DNA from 3 places in the Photobacterium gaetbulicola genome. Region 3 is predicted to be linked to each of the others. Evidence: riboswitches for the same ligand, from Rfam matches in the RefSeq annotation. Region 3 holds a riboswitch; each other region holds the start of a gene.
What was found. A riboswitch is a leader RNA that binds a small molecule or an ion and turns the genes downstream of it on or off. The one in region 3 is predicted to bind thiamine pyrophosphate.
Positions count from the first base shown of each region.

Region 1 (10,789 bases), on a different contig from region 3:
TCGGCAATTTTCAGGGCATCTTCTGGGCTATGGGTGACCATCAGCACGGTCGTTCCCTGCTCCCGGGCCAGTTTGCTGACCAGCTCCAGCATTTCCTTGCGCAGTGCCGGATCCAGGGCCGAGAACGGCTCATCAAGCAGCAGTAGAGGGCGCTGGCGGATCAGGCAGCGTGCCAATGCCACCCGCTGGCGCTGGCCGCCGGAGAGTTGCTCCGGCAGGCGGTCAAGGTAGCCCTGGAGCCCAACTTTCGCCGCGGCGACCACCACTTGCTCTTTTTGTTCGTTGCTGAGCTTGAGGGACGGGTTCAAGCCGAGGCCGATATTTTCATACACACTCAGGTGGGGGAACAGGTTGTGCTCCTGAAACAAGATTGAGAGCGGCCGCTGGGCCGGGTGCTGCTGGACGATAGGCTGGCCGTTGACCGTCAGCGTGCCGCTGTCGGGGGCGAGGAAGCCTGCCACCATGGCAAGCAGGGTACTTTTACCGGCACCGCTCGGGCCGAGCAGGGCGACAATATCTCCGGTCTCTACGCTGAGGTCGAAACAGAGCTGGGTAGATTGGCCGGGTTGCTTGGGGTGATGGAAGCAATGTTGTAGGCGCTGCAAAATTAACATCATGGAGTCCGGATGATCAGTTTTTCAACCAAGGAGAAGAGACCGAGGCTAAGGGTGAGCAGGATCAGGGCAGCCACGGCGGCGGCGTCCATCTGGTAGCTGCCGAGTAACTGGAACAAATACAGTGGCAGGGTCTGGAAATCCTGGCTGCCAAACAGCGCGATTGCGCCCAAGTCACCGAGTGACAGGACAAAGCCGATCGCCAGAGACTGGGCAAATGGCTTTTTCAAGGCCCGCCATTCCACCAGCTTGAGCCGCGATAGCCCGGCCATCCCGAGGCTTTGGCACAAGGGATCATATTGCTGGGCAACGTGGAGCATGGGCTGGCTGAGGGTTTTGAGTACATACGGCAGCGCCATCAGGGCATTGACTGCGATGACAACCCAGAAAGCGGCGGCAAACGCATCGGTGAACTGGCGCAGCAGCAGGAAGATCCCGGTACTCAGGACCAGCCCCGGCGTGACCAGGATAATGGTGCCGATCAGATCCAGGCCATCAGCCTGCCAGCGCTGGTGGCGAAGCCGCCATTGCCTGCTGGTCAGAAGGATTGCCACCCCGCCAACCACTGCCAAAAGACAAGCCAGACTGGCGATCCGCAGTGAGTTGAATACTGCCTGCCACAGCCCGGGGCTGCGCAGCGAGGTGAGGGTTTGGCTGTTGAACCCGGCAAGGATGACCGCAATCAGCGGGGGGAGTACCAGCAGCAGGGCCAACCCGATCCAGCCCCAGTCCCAGCAGCGGCTGGCCAGACTGTCAAACTGGCTCTGGCGCCGGCTTGTGATGGATTGGCTCGAGGTCGCCAGCGGCTTGGCAAAGCGCTGGCTCAATAGCACCAGGCTGCAACACAGCAGCATCTGCCACAGGGCGAGAATCGCACCGCCGGCCAGGTCGAAGTCGTAGCGCAGGGCCTGGTAGATAGCCAGCTCAATCGTGGTTGCCTTGGGGCCGCCGCCCAGTGCCATGATGACCGCAAAGCTGGTAAAGCACAGCATAAAGATCAGGCTGACGACATGGGGAAGTTGCTGGCGCAGTCGTGGCCAGGCAACGAAGCGGAAGGTCTGCCAGCTCGACATACCGAGATGGGTGGCCAATTGGTGCTGCTCAAAGGGGATCCCTTCGAGGCTTTGGACAAACAGCCGTGCTGCCAGAGGGAGGTTGAGGAAAACATGGGCCAACAAGATCCCCTGCAGGCCGTAGAGTGAAAAGCTGCCCTGCCAGCCCAGCATTGCCAGTACCCCGGTTAGCACACCATTGTTGCCGTAGATCGCCAGCAGGCCGAATACCGCGACCAGTACCGGCAGCACCAGGGTCATGGCAAAGATCCGCATCAGCAAGGCTTTGCCGGGAAATTGCCGGCGTGACAGGGCATAGGCAACCGGGATCGCCGGCAGCGTGCTCAGTAGGGTTGAAAGCAGGGCCTGGGTAAAGGAGAAACCGGTAATATGGCGTAGGTAGGGATCGTGCCATAGCGAGGCAATGTCGAGAGCACTGGCCTCATTGACCAGGGCACCAAGGGCGCTGATCACCAGGCACAGGATAAGCCCGGCGGTGACAAGGCCGGGCATCAGTTGGGTATTGCGTGTGTTCAAAAGTGAGTGCCTGCTACTTGGTCAGAGCCTGTTGCCACTCGCGTACCCAGTTCCTGCGTTGCTTGGCAACCTCCTCGGCAGAAAACTCCAGGGCCTTGCCCGGCAGGGTGAGAACCTTGAACTCGGCTGGCTGGGCGACAGCCGTTACCGGATACATCCAGTTGCCCGTCGGGATCACGGACTGGAACTCCGGGGTCAGGATAAAGGCAAGAAACTCGTCGGCCAGCGTCTGGTTAGGGCTGGTTTTGAGTTTGGCCGCCACTTCCACTTGCATGTAATGGCCCTCGCTGAAGTCGGCGGCCTGGTATTTATCGTCCTGCTCGGCAATCAGGTGATAGGCAGGCGAGGTGGTGTAAGAGAGCACCATATCTGACTCGCCCTTGAGGAACATGCTGTAGGCCTCAGACCAGCCCTTGGTAACCGTGACTGTTTTCTTGGCCAGCTGCTGCCAGGCTTGCGGTGCCTGGTCGCCATAGACTGACTTTACCCATAGCATCAGGCCCTGGCCCGGCGTCGAGGTGCGCGGATCTTGGTAGATGATAGTCAGATCATCACGGCTGACCAGCTCATCCAAGCTTTTCGGCGGGTTGTCCAGTTTGGTGCGGTCATAGACAAAGGCAAAGTAACCATAGTCGTAAGGCACGAAGGTGGTATCGCTCCAGCCGTTTGGCAGGGTGAGTTTACTGGTGTCCACTTGGTGCTCGGCCAGCAGGCCCGTTTTCTTGGCCTCGGCAATCAGGTTGTTATCGAGCCCAAGCAATACATCGGCTTTGGTGCGCTTGCCTTCGAGGCGGACACGGTTGAGGATCGACACCCCGTCATCCAGGGCGACAAATTCCAGGTTGCATTCGCACTGTGCCTCGAACGCTTGTTCGATAGCTGGTCCCGGCCCCCAGTCAGAGGCGAAAGAGCTGTAGGTGTAAACCGTAAGGGTGTTGTCCGCAGCCAGTGCCGGCATGGCGACCAAAGTAACGAGTGGGAGTAATTTTTTCACTATGCGCTCCTGATGCTCTTGCGTCCGGCAAGAGGAAAAATAATCGTACGAGCGGCACAGGGTTGAGCCGCAGGCAGGCATCATGCCAACCCGGCGGGATAAGACGGATTACCGTATCGAACTCAATTCCTACGCCAGTACTAACTGGATCAGGTTCTGTGGGTCTTGCCGCAGCAATCTCAGCAGCTTGCTCATGGCATTTACCAGGCAAGCGCTCCCCAATGAGAACGCCTGTTATTGTAATGTGCCGGACAGCGGGTTGCCAGCAGGAACGTATGATTATGCTGGATCAGGCTCGGGGAGCGGCAGGCTATTTGGCTTCATTGAGCGACCAGTCGTAGTCATAGCTGACTTTGCCAAGGGTAATGGGGGCTCCTTGGCGGTATTGGTTGATGTGTTTTTGAAGTTGGGATGTCGAGCCGAAATCGCTGCCGTACCAGTCATAAATCGAAGACAACTGGGTTTTGTCGTCCTGCGGGTTGACGCCCTTGCGGCTGTTGATAAAGCGGGTGGCCGCCTTGTCCAGCAAGCGCTCGAGGTTGCTGGCCGTAAATACCTCCGGTTGGAGATCCGGACAGCCTAGGCTGGCACAGTTGACCGCATAATGGATGCGCGGGTCGCGCCAGATCGGGCGCAAGATGCGGTGCTCGATATCGTTGAGGGACAACCGCTTGCCGTTAATGGTAAGTACTTGCTCATCCCAGGGGCCAAAGCTGAAAAAGCCGCCCAGCTTGGTGATGGATGACACGGGGTAATTGTCGAGGATCAATTTGACGGTTTGGGCGTTGTAAAGGTTAACCCAGTAAGCAAATTGCTCGTTGCGGTTTAATTGGTGCGGATCCAGCCTGGCCAGGTCGCGCAGGTAGCGGTTTAGTTCGTACTTGTCGCCATCTGATACCCGGTTATAGCGAAACAGGGTTTGGTTGGGCTGGACAACCAGATACTCATCGAGCAGGCGCTGCCAGCGGCTGTGGTCAACCGCTTGCGAGTCGGTAGTGGCGTATTGCTGCCAGTAGGGCCAGAGAGCGGCTTTGGGGGCAGCAAAGGTACTCGCTGATAAGATGAGAAGCAGCAGGCTGATAAAAAGACGCATAGGGTATCCTCGGTTATTTCTGCCAAGTGAATACAAATTACCTGGGTGTCACTAGCTTAGTCGACCCGATATACCAAGATCTTATTGCAAAAAAGGCAAAAAACGCCCCAGCCATAATGAACTGGGGCGGTAGTGTTACTTGTATGGAGCGAATACGGTGATGACGTTATGCCAAGAACGCAGGGATCTTACTCTCGTACTCGGCAATCTTGTCTTCGTGCTGCAAGGTCAGGCCGATGTTGTCCAAGCCGTTCAGTAGGCAGTGGCGACGGAATTCGTCAATTTCGAAGCTGTACTGCTTGCCGTTGGCTGTCACCAGCATCGCCTCCAAGTCTACCGTGATCTCCGCGCCTTCGTTGGCCTCGACGTACTGGAAGATCGCATCGACTTCCTGCTCGGTCAGGCGAACCGGCACCATCTGGTTGTTGATCGAGTTGCCGTAGAAGATATCGGCAAAGCTCGGTGCGATCATCACCTGGATACCGTAATCGGCCAGTGCCCATGGGGCATGCTCGCGAGATGAGCCACAGCCGAAGTTTTCGCGTGCCAGCAAAATGCTGGCACCTTGGTAGCGTGGCGCATTCATCACAAACTCAGGGTTTGGCTGCTCGCCGGCATCGTCGAGGAAGCGCCAGTCATGGAACAGGTGCTTGCCAAAACCAGTGCGGGTCACTTTCTGCAGAAACTGCTTGGGGATGATGGCATCGGTATCGACGTTGGCGGCATCCAAAGGAACGACCAAACCGGTGTGTTGTTTAAATCCTGTCATTGTCTCGTTCCTTCTCTTAAGCCGTCACTGCAACGTTGTCTAGTTCGCGAATATCAACAAAGTGGCCGGCACACGCCGCCGCTGCCGCCATCGCTGGGCTCACCAAGTGGGTACGACCGTCACGGCCCTGACGGCCTTCGAAGTTACGGTTACTGGTTGAGGCGCAGCGCTCGCCCGGGCCCAGGCGGTCATTGTTCATGGCTAGGCACATTGAACAACCCGGCAGGCGCCATTCAAAACCGGCTTCGATGAAGATCTTGTCCAGGCCTTCTTTTTCAGCCTGAGCTTTCACCTGCTCCGAGCCAGGAACGACCAATGCCTGTACGTTGGCGGCGACTTTGCGGCCTTTGGCAATGGCCGCGGCGGCACGCATGTCCTCGATACGCGAGTTGGTACAAGAGCCGATGAATACTTTGTCGATAGCAAAGTCAGACAGCTTCTTGCCGGCTTCCAAGCCCATGTAAGCCAATGCTTTTTCTGCAGATGCTTGCTCGACCGGATCGGCAAAGTCAGACGGCGCCGGAATGGGTTGAACGACAGCAATCACTTGGCCTGGGTTAGTGCCCCAGGTGACCTGCGGTTTGATGTCTTTGGCATCAAGGGTGACCACGGTGTCGAACTTGGCATCGTCGTCAGTTTTCAGGGTCTTCCAGTATTCGATAGCTGCTTCTAGATCGTCACCCGCCGGTGAGAACTTGCGATCTTTGATGTAATCGAAAGTGGTTTGGTCTGGGGCGATCAGACCGGCTTTGGCACCGAGCTCGATAGCCATGTTGCAGACCGTCATGCGGCCTTCCATGGTCAGGTCGGTAATGGCTTCACCGCAGAACTCCACCACGTGGCCGGTACCGCCGGCTGCCGTGGTCTTGCCGATGATTGCCAGTACGATGTCTTTGGCGGTAATGCCTTCAGCCACCTTGCCTTTGACTTCGATTTTCATCGTCTTGGCGCGGGCTTGCTTGAGGGTTTGGGTCGCCAGTACATGCTCGACTTCCGAAGTTCCGATACCGAAGGCCAGTGAGCCGAATGCACCGTGGGTCGCGGTGTGCGAGTCACCACAGACAATCGTCATGCCCGGCAGGGTGATGCCCAGCTCGGGGCCCATGACATGGACGATGCCTTGATATTTGTGGTTCAAGTCATAAAGGGTGACGCCGAACTCTTCACAGTTCTTGGCCAGGGTTTCCATCTGGATCCTGGCCATTTCGCCAGAGGCCTTGATGTCTTTGGTCTGGGTCGAGACGTTGTGGTCCATGGTGGCGAAGGTTTTGCCCACCTGGCGTACCTTGCGGCCTTTTTCACGCAAGCCGTCGAAGGCTTGCGGTGAAGTTACCTCGTGCACCAAATGGCGGTCGATGTATAGGATCGGGTTCTCGCCTTCGGCGGCAACCGCAACGTGGGCATCGTAGATTTTTTCGTATAGCGTCTGAGGCGCTTTGGTCGTAGACATTGCTCGTTTGCTCCTTGCTGCGATTAGGCTTGGCGGACGTACTGGGCGATCTTGTCGCCCATTTCGCTGGTGCTCAGTGCCGGGCCGTTGCCCGCTAGGTCTGCGGTGAGTTCACCGGCTTCCAGTGCTTGCGATACCGCTTGTTCGATAGCGCGTGCCGCCTGCTCTTCGCCCAGGCTGTAGCGCAGCATCAGGGCGGCAGACAGGATTTGTGCGACTGGGTTGGCAATGTTTTTGCCAGCGATATCTGGTGCCGAGCCGCCAGCTGGTTCGTACATGCCGAACTTGTCCTGGTTCAGGCTGGCGGAAGGTAGCATCCCCATCGAACCGGTGATCATCGCGCATTCGTCCGAGATGATGTCGCCGAAGATGTTCGAGCACAGCATTACGTCGAATTGCGAGGGATCCTTGATCAGCTGCATGGTCGCGTTGTCGATGTACATGTGGTTCAGTGTGACTTCCGGGTAGTCTTTGGCCACTTCCTCAACCACTTCACGCCATAGGATAGAGCTCTGCAAGACGTTGGCTTTATCGATGGAGTACACGTTCTTGTTACGCAGCATCGCTGACTCGAACGCGATACGGGCAATACGCTCGATTTCAAAGCGGTGGTAAATTTCGGTGTCGTAGGCTTTCTCTTGAGGCCCTTCCCCCTCGCGGCCTTTTGGCTGGCCGAAGTAGATACCGCCGGTTAGCTCGCGGACAACAACGATATCGAAGCCACGCTCGGAGATATCGGCACGTAATGGCGAGAACGCCTCCAGGCCACTGTGGATCTGCGCCGGGCGCAGGTTACAGAACAGCTGGAAGTGCTTGCGTAGCGGTAGCAGAGCGCCGCGCTCTGGCTGATCATTAGGTGCAAGGTGCTCCCACTTCGGGCCGCCTACCGAGCCAAACAGGATCGCATCGGAGTCTTCGCAGCCTTTCAGTGTTGCTTCCGGTAGCGGGCAACCATGGTTGTCGATGGCAATACCGCCGACATCAAATTCGCTGCACGTTAGGGTGAAGCCAAATTTTTCCTGCACAGCGTCCAGCACTTTGTGGGCCTGCTGCATGACTTCTGGGCCAATACCGTCACCCGGTAGAACGGCAATCTTATATGTACCTGCCATGGTTATACTGTCTCCATTTGGGATTTCTGTTTAATTTCTGCAATCTTATCGGCGCGATGAATGCTGTTGATCACGTGAAGTAGTGCTTGCCCTGATGCTTCGACAATGTCGGTCGCCAAGCCGGTACCGTGGTACTTGCGGCCTTTGTAGTTGGCGATGATGTCGGCTTGGCCCAGGCCATCCTCCCCCTCGCCTTTGGCGGTGAGGTCAAATTTATCCAATACGATGTCGTAGCCGGTCAGGCGGTAGATACACTGGTATAGCGCATCAACCGGGCCGTTGCCGACCGCGGCTTCGCATTTTTCCTCGTCGCCACACTGCAGCTTGATGCTGGTGGTTGCCATCACGCTGCCCGACTGGACGCTCAGGTAATTCAGCTTGAAGAAGTCATCTTCTTCACGCAGGTTGGCAAAATGCATCAGCGCTTCCAGATCGTAGTCGAAGACTTGGCCCTTGCGGTCGGCCAGCTTCAGGAAGTCGGCGTATAGGGTATCTAGATCGTATTCGTTTTCGGTGTAGCCCAGCGCATCCATGTGGCTCTTCACTGCCGCACGGCCCGAGCGCGATGTCAGGTTCAGGGCTTGGTTCTTGAGACCAATCGACTCCGGGGTCATGATCTCGTACGTATTCTTGTTCTTCAGCATGCCATCTTGGTGGATGCCCGAAGAGTGGCTGAAGGCGTTGGCACCGACGATCGCCTTGTTGGCCTGCACCGGCATGTTGCACAGCTGGCTGACCATCTTGCTGGTACGGTGGATTTCGTCGTGCTTGATATTGGTGTGGACACCCAGCAACTCGGCGCGGGTCTTGATGATCATGGCGATCTCTTCCAGCGAGCAGTTACCGGCCCGCTCGCCGATACCGTTGATGGTCCCTTCGACCTGGCGGGCACCGGCCTGGACGGCCGCCATCGAGTTGGCTACCGACATGCCAAGGTCGTCGTGGCAGTGCACCGAGATAATTGCCTTGTCGATATTGGGGACGCGCTCGAACAGCTGGGAGATGATACCGCCGAACTCGCTTGGCAAGGTATAGCCAACCGTGTCTGGGATATTGATGGTGCTGGCACCGGCATTGATAGCCGCTTCTACCATGCGGCATAGGTTGTCGATCGGGGTGCGGCCGGCATCCTCGCACGAGAACTCGACATCGTCGGTATAGTTGCGGGCACGCTTGACGGCAGCGACACCCATCTCAATCACGTCATCATAGCTGCGGCGCAGTTTGTCCTGGACGTGGACCGTCGAGGTGGAGATGAACGTGTGGATCCGGAATGCCTCGGCCACTTTCAATGACTCGGCAGCCACATCGATGTCTTTGGCGACAGCGCGGGACAGGGCACAGACCCGACTGTTCTTGATGTGTTTGGCAATGGTCTGGACTGATTCGAAGTCGCCCGGGGAGGACACAGGGAAGCCAGCTTCGATAACATCAACCCCGAGGCGTTCAAGGGCATAAGCGATCTGCAGTTTTTCTTTCACCGTCAGGCTGGCTGATAGCGCCTGTTCACCGTCCCGTAACGTGGTATCGAAAATGATAACCTGATCTTTCATTGCAACTTCCTTTCATTGGCTGCCGGTATCGGCGTGGTCCGCATCCGCTTGCGCTGGCCTGTATAAGAAAAAACCCGCGCAGTGTGCGCGGGTTTTTTGAATTCTTAGTGGTGTTTCCCACCCATAAGCTACCCGCGCGATCTTGTCACGATAAGGAGGAGGCTTAGGAGAAGAGATGAGAAACGTGTTTTCATAATTGAAATATATCCACAAACTTGGTTAACAAATGAATACCAAATAGACAGGTAGACCGTCAACCCCAAATTGCATGTTTATTTTCATTTTATGGTTATTGAGTTGATATTTCGTGGCTATGATGACAAATCAGACCAGTTGTATTCACGGTGGCCGAGGCGGAATGGTTTGGACTGGCCGCAGCAACGGACCGACGCGAATGTTATTTCTTTGTTGGTGTCACATCAAAGAGAGAAAATCTCTCTTAATATTAAAATTAATCAATTGATTAAATTGTGGGGAATTAATGCCCTGTTAGTCTGATGGGCAAAGCTTAAAATTAATCAACTGATTAATTGAACGACATGGAAGCAAAATGTGCGCAAGAACAACGGTCTTACGGAGGCATCATGGTGGGTAAAACGGGGCGTCCCGTCGGGGATTCCGATGCCAGGGAGCGGTTGATTGTCGAGGCGAGGAAACTGTTTGTCAGTTTGCCTTACAGCAAGGTGTCGACACGGATGATTGCGAGCCGTGCTGATGTGAACGTGGCGTTGATCCGCTATTACTTTGCCAGCAAGGCTGGCTTGTACGAAGCCATGTTGAGAGAAACGATCACCCCTATCCATGCGCAGTTGAAAGTAACCTTGAACAAGGGGGACTTTGCCTCGATCGGTGATTTGATGCGTACCTATTACCGTATCATGGCGCCAAACCCGGATATGCCTAAGTTGATCGCGCGAGCCATGATGATGGAGCCAGCAGATCTCCAGCGCCAGACGATGGAAAAGATCTTCAACGAGGTGGCGCGTCCAGCAATTGAAGTCATGTTTCTGCAACTGCAAAAGCAGGGTGTGCTAAGGGGGGACGTCTGCCCGGACAAGGCGAGAATGAGTTTTATCAGTTTGATGGTATTCCCCTTTCTCATTCCACCTTCTTTGCTGACATTACAAAACATTGAGATGGACGAAACGTACCTGGCCGAACTGGCTGAGCATAATGTCAACCTGCTTGTGCGTGGCCTGACGATGCCGAAGGAAGAGAATAAATCATGCTGAAAAATCGAAAATTTCTCCTGTTTCCTGCTGTACTGATCGGCGTGGTGATATTGGTAATGGCCATCAATCTACGTCCGTCACCAGAGGTGAAACCGACGCTGGAGCGGGCCCGGGTGGTGGACGTGATCAATCTCGAGCAGCAATTGCTTGCCCCCGAGGCGGCCGGTTTTGGCCGGGTGGCGCCCAAGGTTGAATGGCAGGCCATCGCTGAAGTCTCGGGCAAGGTGGTATATCGCCACCCTGACTTGAACAAGGGGCGGGTGCTTGATGCCGGAACGGTCTTGCTCAAAATAGACCCGTTGGATTATGAACTGCGCTTGGCGCAGGCCGAAGCGGATGTTAGTGCCAGCCAGGCACAACTGGCCAAGCTGGCCCAAGAAGAG
Region 1 is NZ_PYME01000019.1:44,386-55,174, forward strand. Features, by position in the region: gene thiQ (thiamine ABC transporter ATP-binding protein) at 1-614, opposite strand, end outside; gene thiP (thiamine/thiamine pyrophosphate ABC transporter permease ThiP) at 614-2,179, opposite strand; gene thiB (thiamine ABC transporter substrate binding subunit) at 2,217-3,197, opposite strand; TPP riboswitch at 3,307-3,428, opposite strand; gene C9J03_RS16800 (DUF547 domain-containing protein) at 3,508-4,290, opposite strand; gene leuD (3-isopropylmalate dehydratase small subunit) at 4,457-5,059, opposite strand; gene leuC (3-isopropylmalate dehydratase large subunit) at 5,076-6,509, opposite strand; gene leuB (3-isopropylmalate dehydrogenase) at 6,533-7,621, opposite strand; gene leuA (2-isopropylmalate synthase) at 7,624-9,174, opposite strand; gene C9J03_RS16825 (TetR/AcrR family transcriptional regulator) at 9,759-10,406, shown strand; gene C9J03_RS16830 (efflux RND transporter periplasmic adaptor subunit) at 10,400-10,789, shown strand, end outside.
Region 1: linked by a shared signal. The riboswitch ahead of thiB (thiamine ABC transporter substrate binding subunit) and the one ahead of thiC (phosphomethylpyrimidine synthase ThiC) in region 3 are both predicted to bind thiamine pyrophosphate.

Region 2 (10,789 bases), on a different contig from region 3:
AGTTCTGGTGAACAATCGTCAAGTGTGAATTTTACTTCTTCAATCGTTTGATCTTCTTTTTTCTCAATATCAGACATAGCTAATTCCTAAAGCATGATTTGGTTAAGGGAGGGAATCCTATAGCCCTTTATCTAAAAGTCAACAGGTATAGCCAATCACCCTGATGGCTTTGGCTATAAGATACCGGAACATAGCAACAAATCACGTTAATTTGCTCACGATTATCAGCGCAAGCTTTGTGAGATGATGCATAGCCCCAACGCCTGCCGCTGAAGGAAGAGTCGCCGAATACCTTGAAAAGTGATAGCTGTAACTGAGTTGCATAAACTTGTTAACCAAAACCTTACGGCATTGCATTGTGTGCTATAAATAGCTTAAGGAAAAGCCAATATCTCAATAGGATGCTTAGATGGAAGCGATGCGGATACTACTGGTAGATGATGTGCATCTTGAGAGGATGCAGTTAGCCATGAGGCTACAACGCCTCGGGCATGTGGTTGAAGCTGTCGCTTCAGGTCAGGATGCTATTGAAAAATATCCATTGTTTGATCCCGACTTGCTGTTGCTTGATGTCAGCATGCCGGATATGAGTGGAACAGAGGTTGCCGAGCAAATTCGAATCAAACATCCTGATTGGGTGCCGATTATCTTCTTAAGCGGTCACGACGAGCCTGAAATGATCGCCAAAGCAATTGATATGGGCGGGGATGACTATATTGTTAAGCCCGTAAACAACATTGTACTGGCGGCAAAACTCAAAGCCATGCAGCGCATTGCTTATATGCGTCATCAGCTTAAGGACACAACAAAAAGCCTTGAGCTAGCCAATGAAAAACTCTCTCAGCAAGTCAATGAAGATGGTCTCACCAAATTAGCAAACCGTCGTTACCTCGATACAAAACTGACCGAGTTTATTTCATGGCATGGCCGTAATAACTTTCCACTTACTTTGATTATGCTCGATGTCGATCATTTTAAGCTGTTCAATGATCATTATGGCCACATTGAAGGGGATCGTTGTTTGCAGATGGTTGCGGCGGAGCTGAAGAAAAGCTTTAGTCGAGCCGGCGAGCTGGCGGCCAGGTATGGCGGCGAAGAGTTTGTTGTTGTGCTAAGTAATTGCGATAAGACGCGCGCGGTTCGCGAGTGCGAGCGGTTAAAGCAGTGTATACAGAAACTTGAAATCCCTCATTCAAAGTCGACTACGGCTGAAATTGTGACGGTAAGTCAAGGTATGGTGTCGTGGGTACCAACGGGGCTAGAGACAGTTGATAATATGTATCAGATAGTCGACCGTGTACTCTATAAGGCCAAAGAGCAGGGGCGCAATCGCTTCGTCGCTGCAGAATTTACGTAATCTCTCACTTCTTATTCTTTGATCCAGTTAACATTTTGTGTCATATCAAGCGTTATTTGGCTGTTTTGCAGCCAAATAACTTGTTGTCTGCTTGCTGTCGCTCACTGCAATGATAATCTGCTATTTAAAGGGCAAGTCCCTGGCAGTATACATTCTCTTGAGTAGAAGCCATCCAATATACAATGACGCTCTTGTTTTCGGCTATGCTCAATGGAATTTGTATTGTAAGAAGAAAAAGGGTGAGGGGAGATCATGGATATTTGCTTTTCGCAGACAGAAGCGCGCGTGTTAGGTTGCTTGCTTGAAAAAGAGGTAACTACACCTGATCAGTACCCATTAACATTGAATGCACTGACAACGGCTTGTAACCAAAAAAGTAATCGCGAGCCTGTGATGTCGCTTGATGAAGCTACGGTGCAAGACACGCTGGAAGCATTAAAAACAAAGCGATTTGTTCAAGAAGTCACCGCGGGTTTCGGGAGTCGAGTGGCTAAATATCAGCACCGATTCTGCAACACGGAATTCAGTACTTTCCAGTTCAGTAAGCAAGAGAAGGCAATTATCTGTGTGATGTTGCTGCGTGGTCCTCAATCGCCTGGAGAGTTGCGTACCCGCACCAATCGATTGTGCAACTTTGCCGATGTCAAAGAAGTGGAAGCCGTACTGAGTACTCTATCAGAGCACCCGAAAGGGCCGTTTGTTATCCAATTGCCTAAAGAGCCGGGCAAGCGAGATTTCCGCTATATGCATCTGTTCAGTGGCGAAGTTGACATTGAAGCGTTACAACAGCAAAGCGCTGCGGTAGGAAGCCCATCGTCACCGTCTTCTGAGCGGCTGACGGCCTTGGAAGACGAGGTTGCAGAGCTTAAGAAAGAAGTGGAAGAGCTCAAGGCAATGCTTGAATCTTTAACTTCATAAGTGTCCAATAAGCGATCTATGTTGCCAGCCCAGCAATTGCTGGGCTTTTTTGTGAAGGTAGTAACTTAGCATGACGGGGTCTGAAAGCAACCAACCTGCCAATTGCGATAACCAAAAAAATAAAATGGGTGAATGGTCGGTCTATTTAATTAGGACGGCTGCCGATCAGCTGTATTGCGGTGTGACGACCGATGTAGAAAGACGGTTCAACGAGCACGTTTCTACCAAGCGGGGAGCCAAATTTTTGAAGGGCAAAGGCCCACTGCAGTTGGTATGGTCGGAGTGTGTCGGTGATAAACGACTGGCCATGCAACTTGAATATCGTATCAAGCGCCTATCGAAGTGCAAAAAGGAGCAGTTAGTTGCTCGTGGGCTTAGCGTATTTAGCTTGGTTAAGTGATGAACTGAAGTCGCTGAGAACACGTACCAATAGATAATATTTGTCTTTTTTTAACTTAAATTCATTTGTTGATTGATATTTGCGCGTATGTCAGGCAATTGAAATTGAACCTTCTCCTTGTTCAAACTACACTGCGTTTATCATTTTTATATTATTATTTTATTTTCCCAGGATAATTTTATGGCACTTAAAGCCACTATCTACAAAGCCCAGTTCAATGTTGCTGATCTAGATCGCCATGTTTACATCGACCAGCAGCACACCTTGGCGTGCCACCCATCAGAGACCCTACAACGTTTGATGCTTAGACTCATAGCATGGGGGTTTAATGCTGATGAGGAATTGCAGTTCACTAAGGGGCTTTGTGAAGCCGATGAGCCAGCGCTTTGGCAGAAAAACCTTAGTGATGAAATTGAACTATGGATTGATCTGGGCCTGCCAGACGAGAAGCGTTTGAAGAAAGCTGCTCACAAGGCAAAAAAAGTCATTATTGTTGCTTATGGTGACAATGCGGCCCCGGTTTGGTGGAAGCAGCATCAGGCAAAAGTAAGCCAGTACGGTAATATCTCCGTGGTGTTTTTCAATGACGAAACGCTAGCGGAATTAGAAACACTGGTTGAGCGAACTATGAACCTTCAGCTAACCATTGAAGCTGAGCAGGGTTGGTTGATGGCCGGTGATAAAAGCTGTACCTTGGCGCCAGAGTGGTGGCTTCGCTAATACCGCTCTATCGCTGTCGAATGTCACGCATCAGTCACAGAATCCTTGCATCATAGCCTTTTAGGGTACGTTTTCGCGATTTCAGCAATAAGGAGTATTGCAATGGCATCAAGTGTGCATGCTTTAGCAACAAAAGTGTGGAATTATCATCATCTTAATAACACGCTCTCGCCAAGCGACTGCATTTTTGTATTATGTAGTAACGACATTCGAGTCGCCGAGCATGCAGCAAGATTGTTTCTCGATGGCTATGCCCCATACATCGTTTTTTCTGGCGGTGAAGGTGAATTGACGCGGGGGATGTTCAAGGGGTCAGAGGCTGAAGCGTTTGCAGAAGTGGCTATGGATATGGGTGTGCCGGAGCATGCCATTCTGATTGAGCCTCAATCCACCAATACCGGTGAAAATGTCCAGTTTACCCGAGCCTTGCTTGAGGTGAAGGGGTTAGATCCTTCCTGTTTTATCATCGTGCAAAAGCCGTTTATGGAACGGCGTGCTTACGCTACATTCCAGCAGAACTGGCCAGGTAAGAAGGTACTTGTATCTTCGCCGCCGATTGGTTTTGACGAATACCCCAACGAGACATTGTCATACAGCGATGTGATTAATGTCATGCTCGGAGATCTACAGCGAATAAGGGTCTATCCGTCTTATGGCTACTCGGTAGAGCAAGACATTCCTGATGAGGTTTGGCAGGCTTATCAACAATTGGTTGAGCTGGGCTTCGAGGAACACCTACTTGGCTAGGATTGAATCGGTTTTGTATTGCCGTTAAAAAAGCCCTGTTTCAAAAGACAGGGCTTTTATTTTGTTTATTGCTTTTTATCGCGCAGCATTCATGCCCTGCTCCCAGAAAGCGACTTCCATACGGGTAGCGGTTTTGAATATTTCACATAGGCGCTGGCCTCGTTGACTTTCAAGCGGAATTTCTTCCAGCATGGTATCCAAACGGCGAATGGTTTCTGCGACCCCAGATTGATACTCTTCACCACTGTAGAGTTCAACCCAGCTGCGATATGGGTTACCTTCAAGTTTGGTTTCAGACCATTTTTTTAGCCGCTGTCCCACAACCGCATAGCCAATCGCGCAGGGTGCCAGAGCTGTAAATAGGTCGGTGCGATCGCCAGCCATACCCGTATCTAATACATAACGGGTGTAACAGACGGTGCCGAAATCTTCGGGCTCAGCTTCCATCTCTGTGGCTGACAGCCCCCAGCTTTGGCAATACTCAATGTGATGATTCATCTCCGACTCAAGCAATGCATTCAAGCCTGGTAGTGGCTCTCGCATCTCAGCCAAGGTTGAGGATTTGAAGATAGCGAGGGCGTATGCTCGGGCATAGTGTTTTAAGAACAAATAATCTTGTTTCAGGTAGTGGAAAAAGGCGTACTTGTTCAAATCACCTGTCGCCAGCTGATTGACAAATTCGTGCTCGGTGTAATCGCCCCAGTCTTGTTGGCAATGGTTGATCAGATCTTGATACTTCATGGTGTGTCCTTGTTCGCGAAATGCATTACGCTTAATACGTCAGCACGTAATCTTTGGCTTTTGGTAGTGTTTTTATGATGTTGTGCTGTTTCATGAACTCGGCGTATTCATCATAGCGCTTTAGCTCTACCGCTCCCGGGCGAAGGGCAAAGCGAGTAAGAGTATCTTCCCAGGCTCGACGGTTGAGATCGTTGTCCAGCGTATCTGGCGAGTAGGCAACGAACTCTTTCCATGCCTGTTCCGGGTGGTTGATCAGGTATACCGTTGCTTTTTCGATAGCTGTGTTGAACTTGTTAATGGTCTCTGGGTTGTATTTGTGCTTATTGGCAACAAAAATAAGCTCGTCGTACGGTGGCACACCGTGCTCTTCCGGGTAGAAGGCCGTTGCGTCGTAGCCTTCGATTGCGAGTTGGTTAAGCTCGAAGTTGCGCAAGCCGCCCCAAATGGCATCCACTTTTCCAGAAGCCAGCGAAGAGGATAGTGCCCAACCAACATTGATAATTTTTACGCTATCCATATCCACACCTTCTGAGCGAAGCATGGTACCTACAGTAGCATCTTCGTTCCCGCCAATTGCGACGCCGATGTTTTTACCTTTCAAATCAGCCAGTGATTTAATTCCTGACTTGTCCAGTACGATCAGGGAGTTCAGCGGGCCCGAGATCAATGTGGCTGAACGCACCAGAGGAAGGTCTGCAGCTGTGCTGGAGATAAGCGTGCTCTGGTAAGACACTGCAAGATCACTTCGGCCTGCGGCCACCAGCTTATCCGGCACACTTGGATCCGCGGGTTCTTGAATTTGAACCTGCAAACCCTGTTCAGCAAACCACCCTTTTTCTTGAGCTAGAATAATCGGGCCGTGGTTGGGGTTGACGAACCAGTCCAACATGAGAGTGACTTTTTCTTGTGCCGACGAGCTGAAGGATGCCAGCATAAGTGCTGCGGCAGCAATAAGATGCGGTTTACCCGCTGAATAAAGAGTGGCTTTCATTTTATTTCCTTGTTGTTGAGCGAAGAAAAACATTCCGTTAATTAACTATTGGCTCTGCCATGGAATGGCTTTCTTTAATAAAAAGTCGGTGATGAAGTACAGGCTGATGGAGAAAAAGGCCAAGATAAACAATGCGGCAAACATCTCATCGACAAACATCCGTGCATTGGCTTGGAGCATGAGGTAGCCCAGTCCTTCACTTGAGCCTACCCATTCGCCGATGACTGCACCAATGGGGGCAACGACAACCGCAACCCGTACCCCTGAAGCTAAAGCAGGCAGGGCTGCGGGAAGACGGATTTGCCATAGCTGTTGCCAGCGGGTCGCCCCCATGGTCATTGCCAAGTCCAGGTAGCCTTTGGGGGTATGGCGAAGTCCGTCATAGCAGCAGGTGGTGACCGGGAAAAAGATGATCAAAGCTGCCATGACAATTTTTGATGCCATGCCGTATCCAAGCCACAGCATGAGAATGGGCGCAATAGCGAATACCGGTATGGCCTGGCTGGTGATCAATACTGGCAGGAGCCAACGGCGCAAAGGCTCGAATAGCAGCATTTGCAGAGCGAAAAATAGCCCCATAGCCAAGCCCAGAAGAAGGCCGAATACGACTTCTGTTCCTGTGACAATGGTATGATGCCAGAGTACATCCGCGCGTTCGACCAGCTTGGACAGCACGGCGACGGGGCCAGGCAAGATAAAGGGGGGCAAGCCGAACAGTACCACGCAGGCCTGCCACAACCCCAAGATGATCGCCATGCTGGTGACAAAGCGGGTAATTGGCCATGACAAGACGGTACTGTTTCCCTTGCGAAACGCCTGACTAACGGCCTGCTGCTCTAGCATGGGGTTTGGTAGCTTTGACGATAGGACAGGTTCAGGCATAGTCATTCTCCAGCTGGTTGATAATTCCTTGCTGGTGGGCAGCAAGTTCGCCGTCAAATTGCCTTGGTGGGGGACCAGACGGGATCGGCAAGGCACTCATTGAGGCTGGTGAGCCTGCCATCATGTAGATATGGTGCCCAAGACGAAGTGCCTCTTGCGGATCATGGGTTATCAACAAGACGGTTTTTCCAGCAAGCAGGCGTGCAGACAGTGACTGTAGTTTATGGCGGGTTACGGCATCGAGTGCTGAAAAGGGCTCATCCATCAATACTACGGGTTTGTCTTGCATCAAGGTACGGGCCAGAGCGACACGTTGGCGCATCCCCCCTGAGAGCTGGTTAGGCATGACCTCGGCTTTGTCAGCCAACCCCACCGCATCGAGCAATGCCATGGCTTTCGGTATATTGGCGTCTTGACTAGCGCCGAAGCGGGTACTCAAGCAGACATTGCCAAGGACATTGAGCCATGGCAACAGCAGATCTTGTTGTGCCATATAGGCAAGATTGCCAGCCAACGGCCAATCATTGCTGGTGGTTATCGAACCGCTCCAGGCAACGTTGTCCTCGAGAAGCCCTGCCAGGTGGCGAAGCAGAGTAGTCTTCCCACAACCACTTTTACCGAGCAGGCAAGTCCATTGCCCAGCCGGAAGCTTAATATCTAACTGGTTGAACAGAGGAGAATGGGCATCATTGTACCTAAGTGTTAATTGCTCGATACAGACTGTCATTCCCTTGGTATGAGCCGTAAAAGTCTTGTTCATCGGTGTAACGCTTCCATGTTTACTCGGGCTTAAAATGGCCAGCAAAGAAATGGTTTACCGGGCCGTGACCAGCGCCAATCTGGAGAGCATCTGCATTTTCGATTGCTTTGGTTATGTAGGTTTTGGCATGCTTAACGGCTTCTTCTAGCGGATACGCCTGAGCAAGGAAAGAAGCCGTAGCAGCTGACAGGGTGCACCCGGTACCGTGCGTATTGCGGGTTGCGATTCGCGGCGTGCTCATACGCACGACATCATTTTCGAGGATCAGCAAATCAGTACTGGAGGTGTCATTTTCCAAGTGGCCCCCTTTTAGCAGAATCGAACGGGACCCGATTGCTCGTAAAGCAGAGATCATGTCAGCCATTTGCTGCTCGTTCTCTGGCAGGCGGCTGCTAATCAGCGCAGCAGCCTCAGGCAGGTTTGGGGTGATCACATCGGCAAGCGGAAGCAGCTCGTCTTTTAGCGTTGAGATGGCATCCTGTTCAAGCAGCAAGTCGCCGCTTGTTGCCACCATAACCGGGTCTACTACCAAAAATCTCGGTTGGTATTGGCGCAGCTTGCTAGCGACCATACGAATAATATTCGCATCACTTAACATGCCAATTTTTACCGCTTTAACATCGAGATCGGTAAAGACAGCATCCAGTTGTTGCTCTACAAAGGCCGGGTCAATGGCCTGGATACCGGAGACACCTTGAGTGTTCTGTGCGGTTAGGGCGGTGATTACCGAGCAGGCATAGCCACCTGTCGCTGAGATTGCTTTGATATCGGCCTGGATACCAGCTCCGCCGCCACTGTCAGAGCCAGCAATGGTAAGGGTAATAGGAGTGTTTGATGATATTGGCATAACTACCTCTAATTTTAGACGCAAGGTAGCCGTTGCCATCGACCCTATATAAGGGGCGAAATAGAGCAGTCTAGCTAGTTCCCTACGCCATTATTAAATGGATCAGGTTCAACGGGTCCCACTACGTGGTCTCAGCGCTTGGCTCCCCGACTAACGGATAAATTTTGTTTATTCGGTCAAAAACAGATATTGACCTTAAAAAAGTTTTTTCTGGCATATCTGCCTGAAGATGCGAGTAATCTAAACATGTTTTTTACCGCAGAGCAAACATGTTAGGAATAAAATGAGGGGGAAAGGAGAAAAACAGGAGGGGAGACAGGCAGCCATGAGATGGCTGCCCATTCAATTACATTTTTTTGCAGTATGCTGCGATGATAACCATGTTGGTGCCTGCAGCTTTGCCTGTAATATGCAGTGGGTTATCTGTCAGGCGGATTCCACGTACAGCTGTACCTTGTTTGATCACAAGGTTTGAGCCTTTAACTGGTAGATCCTTGATGATGGTTACGTTGTCACCAGCCTCAAGTGGTGTACCGTTTACATCAACGGTTTTAATTGCATCTAGCTCAGCAAGGGCGATACCTTTCTCTGCCCACTCGATCATGTCTTCTTCCATGTACATCATATCTAGCAGGTCTTGTGCCCAGGTTTCAGAAGATAGACGTTTAAGTAGGCGGTAAGCCATAACCTGAACCGCTGGCTCCTGGCTCCACATGCTGTCGTTTAGGCAACGCCAGTGGTTCTGATCCAGTGTTTCTGCGTCTTCGATTTCTGTACGGCAAGTACCGCATACCATCACACAGCTACCTGCGGTTTGGTCAGGAGAAGCAGGTACTTCGTAAACGCTCAGACTGTCTTCTGAACCACATAGTTCACACTTAGCGCCAGCGCGCTCTTTAACGATAGATTCAATGCTCATAGGAATATTCCAAGGAAGTGTAATGGTGTTCCTTACCCATACGGGTAATTGTTCGGTTTATTATGCCATTTAATTTTGAGAAGAAAAGGAATGAAGATCAAGATCACAATACTCTCATCTATTTACGGACAAAAAACAGCCGAATTAAAAAGTTAAGTAAAAATAATGCAACAAAATTGTAGGGTGTAATGTTGAAATGAGACTAAGCTCTAAGAGCCTATCCAAGCAGTTATAGATAGAACAATAGGAAAAGTTATGAAAAAGGCACTGTTTTTATTTTCAGCTTTAGCACTTATTGGATGTGATGATGAGGATGTGGTTAATACGCTTTCGGGCAATGCTGAAGTATTTGCCGTCACCGGGGCTGAAATTGCGGGAGCGCAAGGGTATACCAGTATTGAAAGCATCGAAAATACGTACCCGATCACTTTACCCGATGAGTTTCCCGCTGGCTCGGAAGCCGATTTGGATAACAAGTTGGGAACATTAGGCATAGATATAGATGATACTGACTGTGGTGTTATAGATACAAGAGGAGATGTTTGCTTTGGCGCGGGGAGCAATACAGTTTGCGTACCGGATGAAGTGACAAAGCTCGGCATCAAACTCTATACCATTGATATGGATGAAGTCAGGCGCGCGTACGATAATGGTTTCTACCCCAAACTGGCAGCTGACTTTTTAGGTGAGACCTACGCCAATTTTGATATTGAACGAGTTAGTTGTGCAAGCATAGGCTTATAGTTTCCAGCTAGTTCTTAACAAGCAAAGTGAGCTAACCTCAGGCTCGCTTTGCTTTTTTGTGGCTGTGTAATAAAAACAATGCTGCTCTTTCATTCTTGTCGTTATATTTTATTAGCCGCCTCGCAATTCATTCGTCCCCCTGACTACGTATTAATTCAGTTTGTTATTTTAAACAGATACCTACGGGATTAAATGGGTGAAAAATAATGAAAGGGATATGGGGTGGCGGCCTTGTCGGTTTATTGATGAGTATTTCAGCAATAGGACACGGTGCAGATATTGAAAGTTATGTTGTGGGTGGTACACCGGTCAGGCCGGGTGATGATTTGAGATGGATGGCATCTCTAAGAAATACGACAGCGGATACTTCACATTTTTGTGGTGGGAGTATAGTCAATGAGAGGTGGGTGCTAACAGCTGCCCACTGTGTTGTACAGGGAGATATCGGCAATGAATATACGGTGCCGCCGAATAATTTAGCGGTGATGGTCGGCACTTTAGGGAGTGAAGTGACTGATCCTTCAGACTTATATCAGGTTAGTCATGTAGTCGTACATCCTGATTATTCGCCCTATGCTGTAATCAGTATTACCGTGGATGATGACGGAAAAGAAATAAAAGAAGTCACTCAGTTAGCGCTGGATAATGATGTTGCATTACTTCGGGTAAATCGCTCTTTTCCATTTCCCAGGGTCAGCTCGATTAAACTAGCAAATAGTCAAGTTGCCCAAGGATTAGAGTCTAAATTAAGTGGCGAGTGGAA
Region 2 is NZ_PYME01000006.1:54,492-65,280, forward strand. Features, by position in the region: gene C9J03_RS06825 (DUF3069 domain-containing protein) at 1-77, opposite strand, end outside; gene C9J03_RS06830 (GGDEF domain-containing response regulator) at 410-1,357, shown strand; gene C9J03_RS06835 (YceH family protein) at 1,610-2,275, shown strand; gene C9J03_RS06840 (GIY-YIG nuclease family protein) at 2,400-2,675, shown strand; gene C9J03_RS06845 (YaeQ family protein) at 2,856-3,395, shown strand; gene C9J03_RS06850 (YdcF family protein) at 3,498-4,142, shown strand; gene tenA (thiaminase II) at 4,218-4,883, opposite strand; gene C9J03_RS06860 (ABC transporter substrate-binding protein) at 4,915-5,874, opposite strand; partial or broken gene C9J03_RS06865 (ABC transporter permease) at 5,920-6,633, opposite strand; gene C9J03_RS06870 (ABC transporter ATP-binding protein) at 6,749-7,516, opposite strand; gene thiD (bifunctional hydroxymethylpyrimidine kinase/phosphomethylpyrimidine kinase) at 7,536-8,363, opposite strand; TPP riboswitch at 8,426-8,522, opposite strand; gene C9J03_RS06880 (PhnA domain-containing protein) at 8,710-9,282, opposite strand; gene C9J03_RS06885 (hypothetical protein) at 9,538-10,026, shown strand; gene C9J03_RS06890 (S1 family serine peptidase) at 10,233-10,789, shown strand, end outside.
Region 2: linked by a shared signal. The riboswitch ahead of thiD (bifunctional hydroxymethylpyrimidine kinase/phosphomethylpyrimidine kinase) and the one ahead of thiC (phosphomethylpyrimidine synthase ThiC) in region 3 are both predicted to bind thiamine pyrophosphate.

Region 3 (10,789 bases):
CCGCAGAGTGTTTCGGTTGCATAGTATTATCCTGTTGAGCAATGGCGGCAGTGTACGGCGTTCGAGATATGAATAGAAATGGTATATATTCAACACCGATTTTCCATTTAGGAATATCATGGCTTTTACGGGGAGGATGGTTCCGTGTCATTTGAAAAACTCGCCAGGTTGGATCTCAACCTCTTGGTCTGTCTCCATGTCTTACTAGAAGAAGGCAGCGTCACCCTGGCCGCCAAGCGGCTATGTCTGAGCCAATCTGCCGTCAGCAAAAGCCTCAACCGGCTACGCGAGCAATTCGACGATCCCTTGTTTGTCCGTACCGCCCATGGCATGAAACCCACCCCGCGCGCCATGGCCTTGACGCCCATGCTCGAACAACTGCTTAGGGATATCGAGCACCTAACCGCCCCGGCCAGTTTCGAGCCCCACACCAGTGACCGCCACTTCCGCATGGCGCTGGTCGAAAGTGCCTACCCCTTGTTCTTGCCGCAGTTCCTCGGGGATATTTTTGCCGAAGGCCCGAATATCATCCTCGATACCCAGGCCTGGGAGTCGAACACCTTCGACAAGCTGACCAACGGCGAAGTGGACTTCGGGATCACCGGCAAGGATCTCAACCCCAAAGATGCGATGCTGACCCTGATGCCGCCGAAAGGAATTGTGTTTACCGAGCTATGCCGCGATACCCAGTGCTGCCTTGTACGTAAGGGCCACCCTATCCTGTCGCAACCATGGGATGAGGACTGCTACCTCCGGCAGCGACATATCCAGGTACGCTGCGGCAATGATGATCGCTGGCTGCTCGACTACAAATTGGCCGAACGCGGGCTGCAGCGGGATATCGCCATGTATGTTCCGGACTTCAACAGTGCCGCCAGCCTGTGTACCCACACCGATCTGGTGTTCACCGCCCCGAGCCACTTTGCCGACTACATCAGCGCCCAGCTGGACTTGGCGGTATTACCGCTACCGTCAGCACTTCCTCCTATGGCCTACACCTTGTTCTGGCATCAACATCAAGAAAAAGACCCTGGCCATAGCTGGTTACGGCAAATTATCACCTCGCGCTGCCGTGATTTGTCTGTTAGCTAATTGCAGCTATTACGCAAAAGCGCTAATTTAGGAAGATCAGCCTGAACAGCCAACACGGCCTCACCATGAATGCAAATGGCAAGGCGTGTTCGTTATTCAGGCTGGCCTCTTAGCCGTCACACGGACGGTGACTCAGTGAAAGGAAAAAGACACCCATGCAAGCAGTTATCTCGCAGCGCGTCGCGCAGATCCGCCAATGGCTGGAAGCCCACCAGCTCGACGCCCTTTTGATCCCGCACGAAGATGAATATCTGGGCGAATATATCCCGGCCCACAACGAGCGCCTGCACTGGGCGACCGGCTTTACCGGCTCTGCTGGTATGGCTGTGATTGCCCGCGACAAGGCGGCGATGTTCGTCGACGGCCGCTATGTCGTTCAGGTCCGCAAGCAGGTACCGGGCGACGTTTACGAATACCGCCATCTGATTGACGAGCCGCCGGTCCAGTGGGCATTGGACAACCTCGCGGCCAACAGCAAAATCGCTATCGACCCGCGCCTCCACAGTGCCGCGTGGCTAACTCGTACCCAAGAGCAAGTAGCCGGTGAATTGGAACTCGTCAGTATTGGCGACAACCCAATCGAGCAACTGTGGTCAGATCGCCCAGCGGCGACGCTGTCGCAGGCCAAACTGATGGGACTGGACTTCGTCGGCCAATGCAGCAGCGACAAGCGCGAGCAAATTGCCGCCGAGCTCACCAAGCAGAAAGCCGATGCAGTACTGCTGCCCCAACTTGACAGTATTGCCTGGCTACTCAACATCCGCGGCAGCGATGTGCCGAGCCTGCCAGTGCTGCTCTCCACCGCACTGCTTCATGCCGATCAAAGCGTGGATTTCTACATTGACCCAAGCCGCCTGCCAGAAGGCTTTGCCGACCATGTTGGCACTGGTGTCCGCGTCCACGCGCCAGATGCGCTGGAAGCAGGCCTCAAGCAACTTTCGGGCAAAACCGTATTGGTTGACCCAGCCACCAGCAATGCCTGGGCCAGCCAAACCCTGCGCGATGCCAAGGCCACGTTGCTAGAGGCTGCCGACCCTTGCCTGCTACCGAAAGCCGCCAAGAACCCGACAGAAATTGCCGGCATGAAGGCCTGCCATATCCGCGACGGCGTGGCCGTGAGCAAATTCCTGGCTTGGGTCGATAGCCAAGTTGCCCAGGGCAACTTGCTCGACGAAGGAACCCTGTCGGACAAGCTGTGGCAGTTCCGCAGCGAAGACAGTAGCTGCACCGATGTCAGCTTCGATACCATTTCGGCCGCTGCCGGCAATGCGGCGATGTGCCACTACAACCACAATAACCAGCCAGAGCCTAGCGTGCTGGAAATGGACAACGTCTACCTGGTGGATTCAGGCGGCCAGTACCCGGACGGTACTACCGACATCACCCGAACCATCGCCATCGGCAAGCCGGGCGATGAAGTGAAAAAGACCTTCACCTTGGTGCTTAAAGGCCATATTGGCCTGGCCTCTGCCCGTTTCCCGAAAGGCACCACCGGCTCACAGCTTGATGCCCTTGCCCGCCAGCATCTTTGGGCCCACGGCTTCGATTACGATCACGGTACCGGCCATGGCGTCGGCCACTTCCTGAGTGTTCACGAAGGTCCGCAGCGCATTGCCAAAGTGCACAACCCTACCGCCCTGCTGCCGGGTATGGTGTTGTCGAACGAACCGGGTTACTACCGTGCAGATGCCTTCGGGATCCGTATCGAAAACCTAGAGCTGGTTGTCGAAGTCGAAACCGCCGGCGACATGACAGTAATGGGCTTCGAGTCACTGACCCGCGCGCCTATCGACCGTCGCCTGGTTGACTTGTCTCTGATGACAGACGCCGAGCTAAACTGGCTTAACAACTACCATCAAACCGTGTTCGACGTACTGAGCCCTTCGCTGCAAGGTGATGATCTAGCTTGGCTTGAGCAGGCAACCGCCCCGCTAGCACGGTGATAGTCAGTTAACTGCTGTTGGTCGCATAGCACCAACTGCTGCAATGCCAACAATGTAAAGAAAACGCCCGCACAGGGATGCTGTGCGGGCGTTTTGTTATTTATACCCTGCAGGTTTAGCGCCAAATAACTACGGTCTGTTAACCCGAATAGGCGTGGTGCCAGTCCTTCCACACCACTTCAAAACCACGTTGCTTAACCGCCGAGGCCACTTCGGCAGCCGGGCGCTCATCACTGATCGCAAACTGCTCGAGCTCTGGCACATCATCGGCATAGCCGCCCGGCTGGGTCTTGGACTCTGCCGACATCGTGGTGATCCCCAAGGGCAGCACATTATCACGGAACTGCGCCGATTCACGGGTCGACAGCGATAGCTCTACTTCAGGATTAAGCAGGCGGTAGGCACAGATCAGCTGTACCAGCTGACGGTCATTCATCACCGATTTGGGCTGCAGCCCCCCCTCACAAGGACGCAGGCGCGGGAAAGAGATCGAATAACGGGTCTGCCAGTAGGTTCGTTCCAGGTAATCCAGATGTGCGGCAACAAAGAAGCTATCGGTACGCCACTCCTCGAGGCCAATCAGTGCCCCGATACCAATCTTGTCGATGCCAGCCTTGGCCAGACGATCCGGCGTTTCCAGCCGGTATTCAAAGTCCATCTTGTTGCCGCGCAAGTGATGCTGGGCATAAGTCGGTGCACAATAGGTTTCCTGGTAGACCATGACCGCGTCCAGGCCGAGGGTCTTCAGCTCGGCATACTCATCCTGCTCCAGCGGCTGAACTTCCATTGCCAGATAACTGAAATGGGATTTGATTGCCGGCAGTGCTGCACGGAAATATTCCATCCCGACCTTGCGCTCATGTTCACCGGTCACCAGCAAAATGCTGTCGAACTGCTTGGCCTTGATCGCCTCGCACTCGCGCTCAATCTCAGCCATATCCAAAGTGCGACGCTTGATGCGGTTTTCCATCGAGAACCCACAGTAGGTACACGCATTGGCACACAAATTGGACAGGTATAGCGGGATATAAAACGACACCGTATGGCCGAAGCGCTTACGGGTCAATGCTGCCGACTGCTGCGCCATCTGCTCGAGATAAGGCTCTGCCGCCGGTGAGATCAAGGCTTTGAAATCCTCCAGATCACGCTTGGGCTTGCGCAGCGCCCGCTCGACATCCACCGCCGTCTTGCCATAGATGGACATCCGGATATCATCCCATTCCAGCTGCTTCCACTCATCAACGAAACTCATCGCAAGCTCCTTAAGCTGGCTGATCCAAGAACGCCGTTAGCGGACTAGAGGCAATAGCATGGTTGACCGTTCCCGCCAAACCCGCCTCATAAGCCATACGACCACCTTCTACCGCCAGCTTGAAGGCACGCCCCATCACAACAGGATCGGCTGCCGCTGCAATTGCCGTATTTACCAGCACTGCATCCGCCCCCATCTCCATAGCCTCAGCGGCATGAGATGGCGCACCAATACCGGCATCGACAATCACCGGTACCTTGGCCTGATCGATGATGATTTCGAGGAAATCGCGCGAAGCCAACCCCTTGTTGGAGCCAATCGGTGCACCCAGCGGCATCACCGCCGCACAACCCACCTCTTCCAGGCGCTTACATAAAACAGGATCAGCGTGACAGTATGGCAACACGATGAATCCTTCACGGACCAACTCTTCCGCCGCCGCCAACGTCTCGATCGGATCAGGCATCAAGTACTTCGGGTCCGGGTGAATTTCCAATTTCAACCAGTTGGTACCCAGCGCTTCTCGAGCCAGCTTGGCCGCAAACACTGCCTCCTTGGCATTCTTAGCACCAGAAGTATTGGGTAGCAGGTTTACCCCAGCCTCAATTAGCGGCGCCAGGATATCATCATCACGGTTTTCGATATCCACGCGCTTAAGGGCCATGGTCACTAACTCGGAGCCCGAAGCGATGATTGATTCAGCCATGGTGTGGCGGTTGGCATACTTACCGGTACCGGTAAACAGGCGTGACGAGAACGTCTTATCAGCGATAGTTAGCATTTATCCTCCTGCAATCGCTTGGAACAAGGCGATGCGATCGCCGGCGCTTAGTAATGTTGTTTCCCACTCACTGCGGGCGACAATATCTTCGTTCAAGGCTACGGCCGTGGCCTGCACCGGCATCTCCAGCTGCGTCAACAATGCGCTGAGAGACTGGCCTTCTGGAACCTCGACTGATTTATCATTGACCCGTACCTGGATCAGCGTCGATGTCGTCATAATGGTTCTATTCTCCCGTGCCGCAAACCGGGCACGCTCTATCTGTTGGTAATTGAAAGGCTTGCCAGCCCATCGTCAGACCATCGAACTGGCGCAGCGTGCCAAAGCCCACCTCGCCAGCACCGGTCAATAATTTAATGGTTTCCAATGCCTGCAAATTGCCGACCGTGCCGACCACCGGCCCGGCGATCCCGGAATTGCTGCAGTTCTGTGGTTCATCAATCGTCCCAGCCTGGCGCGGAAACAAGCAGTGATAGCAAGGTCCTTTTCCCTGCCGGAAATCAAAAACCATCAACTGCCCCTGCCAGCGGATCGCCGCTCCAGATATCAAGGGCTTATTGGCCTTGAAGCAGGCGTGATTGACGGCGTATCGTGTTGCTAAGTTATCAGAGCAATCGAGCACCACGTCAGCCAGCGATACCTCCATCGCCAACCGCTGATCAGCCAGCCGGGCTTTCACCGCCCGGATACGGATATGCGGATTTAACGCCTGCAACTGCTCCGCTGCCATCGGTGCCTTGGCTTTGCCCTGATCGCTATCGCGATAGACCACCTGGCGCTGAAGGTTGGAGCTATCGACAGTGTCATCATCGGCAATCACCAAGTTGCCAACTCCTGCACCTGCAAGATACAAAGCCGCAGCCGATCCCAAACCGCCAGCACCAACCAGCAAAACTTGGGCGTCGGACAGTGACTGCTGGCCAGATTCGCCGATCTGCGGCAGCATGATCTGACGGTTATAACGGAGAAATTCCTGATCACTGAGCATAGTTGCCTTCCTACTCGGCCGCGTTACGCACTAAGATATCGCCAAATGCCGTGACAGCCTGCGCCGGGTCGTCGGCTTGGGTGACAGCGCGGACAACTGCCACACTGCTGACCCCGGTACGCCAGACACGCTCGGCACGGGTCAAGTCAATGCCGCCAATCGCCACAGTTGGGAACGCGTCACCTATCAGCTTCTGATAAAGCGCCAAGCGGTTAAGCCCCTGCGGTTTTGATGGCATATCCTTAGTGGTTGTCGGGAAGATATGACCCAGTGCGATATAGCTTGGGGCAAACTCCGCGGCACGCAGGATTTCGTAGTAGCCATGGGTCGAGAGACCTAGCCGCAGTCCTGCTTGCTGGATCGCCGCCAGATCAGCCGTTTCCAGATCTTCCTGCCCAAGGTGAACACCATAAGCTTGGTGAGCAATGGCCAACTGCCAGTAGTCATTTACAAACACCTGGGCATTATGCTGCTTACCTGCCTCAACGATAGTGCTGATCTGCGCCGGTAAAGTGGGCTCAAACGGATCTTTGATCCTAAGCTGGGTCGTCTTCACCCCCAGCTCCAGCAAACGAGTAACCCACTCTGCGGTATCGACCACCGGATACAACGCCAGCTTATCGCGTTCTACGGTCGCAAACGGTGCCACCGCCACTTCTTTGCTGGCCCAGCCCAGCTCATTGCATTCAGGATGATTGGCCGTCAGCGGGCGCGGAAACAAGGCGCGCACCATCGGCCATCCGGTTTCGCCATAGCCATCAGCATGGCTTTCAAGGTAACCACGGGCATGGGCACGCGATAGTGTGACCGCATCTTCCAGCGGGTAGTCCAATGCCAGCGCAGCCAGCAGCATGGCTCGTTGCGGCTCACTGGCCCCGGCATGATGGCAATATACGCCCCGCGCTTCTCCGAGATGGTGCCAGATATCGACACAGCCTCGCTCTGTCGGCAGACCGCAAACCACCAAAGCTGGATTCTTTGCGACCTCTTGCTGCATCTCTGCCAAGGTCGGATAAGGGGCGAGCCACTGATCACGCACTTCCAACCCCTTCGCCACACTTTCAGACGGATTAAACGCCACCGAGAAGGTTTCACCTTCAAGGTGAATGTCTACCACCTCCGATCCGCTCCACTCCATACTGACGGCTTCACCAAGCTGGTATTTATCAGCCGCTGCCAACAACGGCTCGATATGCATCAGTAATGGCGCCAAGTGATCGGGTAAACACAACGCGTTCATTAACTTTCCTCTTTGATTGGGTGATATAACTCACTCCCCTTGGCCCGGAACTCATCGGCTTTTTGCTGCATGCCCTCAAGGGGGTCATCCAACATCCGCACGGCCAAATCACCGGCTTTCTCCAGCCCGCTCGCGTAGTCACGGACTTCTTGCGAGATCTTCATCGAACAGAATTTCGGTCCGCACATCGAGCAGAAATGGGCGATCTTGCCGGATTCCTGAGGGAGGGTTTCATCATGGTAGGCTCGAGCCGTTTCAGGATCTAAAGCCAGGTTAAATTGATCTTCCCAGCGGAACTCAAAGCGAGCCTTCGACAAGGCGTTATCGCGCACTTGAGCACCGGGGTGGCCTTTTGCTAAGTCTGCCGCATGGGCACACAGCTTGTACGTGATCAGCCCCACCTTTACATCTTCTTTATTCGGTAGGCCCAAATGTTCTTTTGGTGTGACATAACACAGCATGGCACAGCCATACCAACCTATCATGGCTGCACCAATGCCGGAGGTAATATGGTCATAGCCCGGTGCAATATCGGTCGTCAGAGGCCCCAAGGTATAAAACGGTGCTTCATGGCAGTGCTTGAGCTGCTCTTCCATGTTCTCTTTGATCATGTGCATCGGTACATGCCCCGGCCCTTCGATCATCACCTGAACATCATATTCCCAGGCAACTTTGGTCAGCTCACCCAAGGTACGCAGCTCGCTGAACTGCGCTTCATCATTGGCATCAGCCACCGATCCAGGACGCAGGCCATCTCCCAGTGACAAGGCGATATCATACTGGGCACAGATTTCACAGATCTCCCGGAAATGCTCATACAGGAAACTTTCCTTGTGATGGGCCAGACACCACTTAGCCATTATAGAGCCACCGCGCGAGACAATGCCGGTAACCCTTTTCGCCGTCATCGGGACATAACGCAGCAGCACGCCGGCATGAATAGTGAAATAATCCACGCCCTGCTCAGCTTGCTCGAGCAAGGTATCTCGAAAGACCTCCCAGTTGAGGTTCTCAGCAATACCGTTGACCTTTTCCAGAGCCTGATACATAGGCACTGTGCCGATCGGCACCGGGCTGTTGCGGATGATCCATTCTCGGGTTTCGTGAATGTTACGACCGGTAGAGAGATCCATGACGGTATCGCCACCCCAACGGGTCGACCACACCAACTTCTCCACTTCCTCTTCAATCGACGAACTGACAGACGAGTTACCGATATTGGCGTTGACCTTGACCAGGAAGTTACGGCCGATGATCATCGGCTCAGTTTCAGGGTGATTGATATTCGATGGGATAATTGCCCGGCCTTCAGCGACTTCTTGGCGGACAAATTCAGGGGTGATTTCTTTTGGCAGGTTGGCACCAAACGCCATGCCCGGGTGCTGCTGGTTTAGTACCTCATCACGGTATTTCGCCCGGCCCATGTTTTCACGAATGGCAATAAACTCCATCTCAGGAGTGATGATCCCCTGGCGGGCATAATGCAGCTGGGTGACATTTTTGCCTGGCTTGGCACGGCGAATGCGCGCCTGTTGCTCAAACCTCAGTTCATCAAGGGTGTCATCGGCCAGGCGTTCTTTGGAAAACTGAGAACTCAGCTCGCCCAACAACTCGGTGTCCCCCCGTTCCTCGATCCAGCCTTCACGAAGCTTAGGCAGGCCAGTGTAGATATTTGCAGGCTGCTCAGGATCGGTATAGAAACCGGAGGTATCATAGACCCGTACCGGTTCATTAGTTTCAAAAACAGGGGCTTCTCTGGTTCCACCGACCAAGCTATCGGCCAGGGCAATCTCACGCATTGGCACGCGGATATCTTCGCGGCTCCCGGTGACATAGACTTTCCGGGAGTTCGGGTAAGCCTGGGTGGTCAATGAGTCGATAAATTGTTTCGCGTCCAATCTCGCTTGTTTGCGATTCGACATAGCAATTTCCTTTGGTCCATAACAGGGAAGTTGCTTGGCGGATGGGTGCGTAAACAAGAGGCTATACGTAGGCTGTATAGTGTCGTCTGAAACAGCCACTGTGAATACAGTGATACAGATGGTCTCTCTTGTTCCCTTCGCAGGTATTAGCCTGATCAGGTTCTACGGATCCCGCAATGCGGTCTCAGCCAAGTGGCACTCCGACAAGTTGAATTTGCAGTATATGAAAGGGGTTCCGCCTCGGCAAGGCAGAACCCCAAAAATTAATACTTAAAAGGCAAAAGCCTTGCTACTTTTGCATAACTCCGTTTAGCACGACAAATTTATTTGAAACGCTTCACAAGTGTCTTCAGCAAAGAAGAATGGGTTTCCCTCAACTCACCCAGTTTATGGGGGATCTTGGGTGCCCCCTCCAAATCAAACAGCTTAGGTACCGCCACTCGCTGCGAAGAGTAGATCCCGGTGTGTCCGCTGAAGTAGTAAGCGGTATAACAGGCAATGGCGAAATACAGCATGTGCTCGGCACCAAATAACTCGATGCCCATGATGGTACAGGCCAACGGCGTGTTGGTCGCAGCTGCAAATACAGCTAGAAAGCCTAATGCAGCAAACAAATCAACCGGTGCACCCAGCACCCATGCCATGGTATTGCCCAATGTTGCTCCGACAAAGAACAGCGGTGTGACCTCCCCGCCCTTATAACCGGCAGCTAGGGTAATCGCCGTTAGCAGCAACTTGAGTAGCCAGCTGTACCACTCTGCTCCCCCCTCCTGAAAGGCCGTTAAGATACTGACACCTCCCTCCCTGCTCGAGTAAACCCCCAAACCGATATAATCATAGTTACCGATCAGCTGCACGGCCGCTATAACAATCAAGCCACCAACAACCACTATCAGGTACGGGTTTTTGAGTGTCGCTTTGAAGATATCTTTAAAGGCATGGGTCAGTTCTCCGAATAGGTATCCCGCTAGACCAAAAGCCACGGCAGCAATCACAATCTTGGCGATCATCAGCAGGTCTACTTTGACAGCATGTTCAAACAGGGTAATGGTTTCGAGGAAATCTATCCGGTAGTGGGTATGGTGCACTCCCCAAGCGGAACACACGACATCTGCCAAGATAGCAGCAAACAAGGCAGGAATAATTGCATCATAGCGCAGGCGTCCTATAGCCAGCACTTCTAGGGCAAAGATTGCGCCTGTTAGCGGCGTACCGAATACGGCACCAAAACCTGCCGCCACACCGGCAATCAAAATCAACCGGGTATCCGCTTCATTGAGCCTGAACTTGCGAGCCAGCCAGTGAGTCGATGCCCCACCGATTTGTACTGCGGTTCCTTCACGGCCAGCCGATCCCCCGAATAGGTGGGTGATCACTGTTGTTATCAATACCAAGGGAGCCATACGGGCAGGAATTCCGGCACCGGGCTCATGGATCTCATCCATAATGAGATTGTTGCCCCCCTCGGAGTTTTTCCCTAGGTTACGGTAGCAATAAACAATCACAATCCCGGCCAGCGGTAAAAGATAAATCAGCCAAGGATTATCAATCCGGGTCGCTGTAGCGACACT
Region 3 is NZ_PYME01000004.1:262,352-273,140, forward strand. Features, by position in the region: gene C9J03_RS05410 (multidrug effflux MFS transporter) at 1-22, opposite strand, end outside; gene C9J03_RS05415 (LysR substrate-binding domain-containing protein) at 145-1,092, shown strand; gene C9J03_RS05420 (aminopeptidase P family protein) at 1,248-3,035, shown strand; gene thiH (2-iminoacetate synthase ThiH) at 3,175-4,287, opposite strand; gene C9J03_RS05430 (thiazole synthase) at 4,298-5,068, opposite strand; gene thiS (sulfur carrier protein ThiS) at 5,069-5,287, opposite strand; gene C9J03_RS05440 (HesA/MoeB/ThiF family protein) at 5,295-6,056, opposite strand; gene thiE (thiamine phosphate synthase) at 6,067-7,296, opposite strand; gene thiC (phosphomethylpyrimidine synthase ThiC) at 7,296-9,218, opposite strand; TPP riboswitch at 9,334-9,431, opposite strand; gene C9J03_RS05455 (voltage-gated chloride channel family protein) at 9,542-10,789, opposite strand, start outside.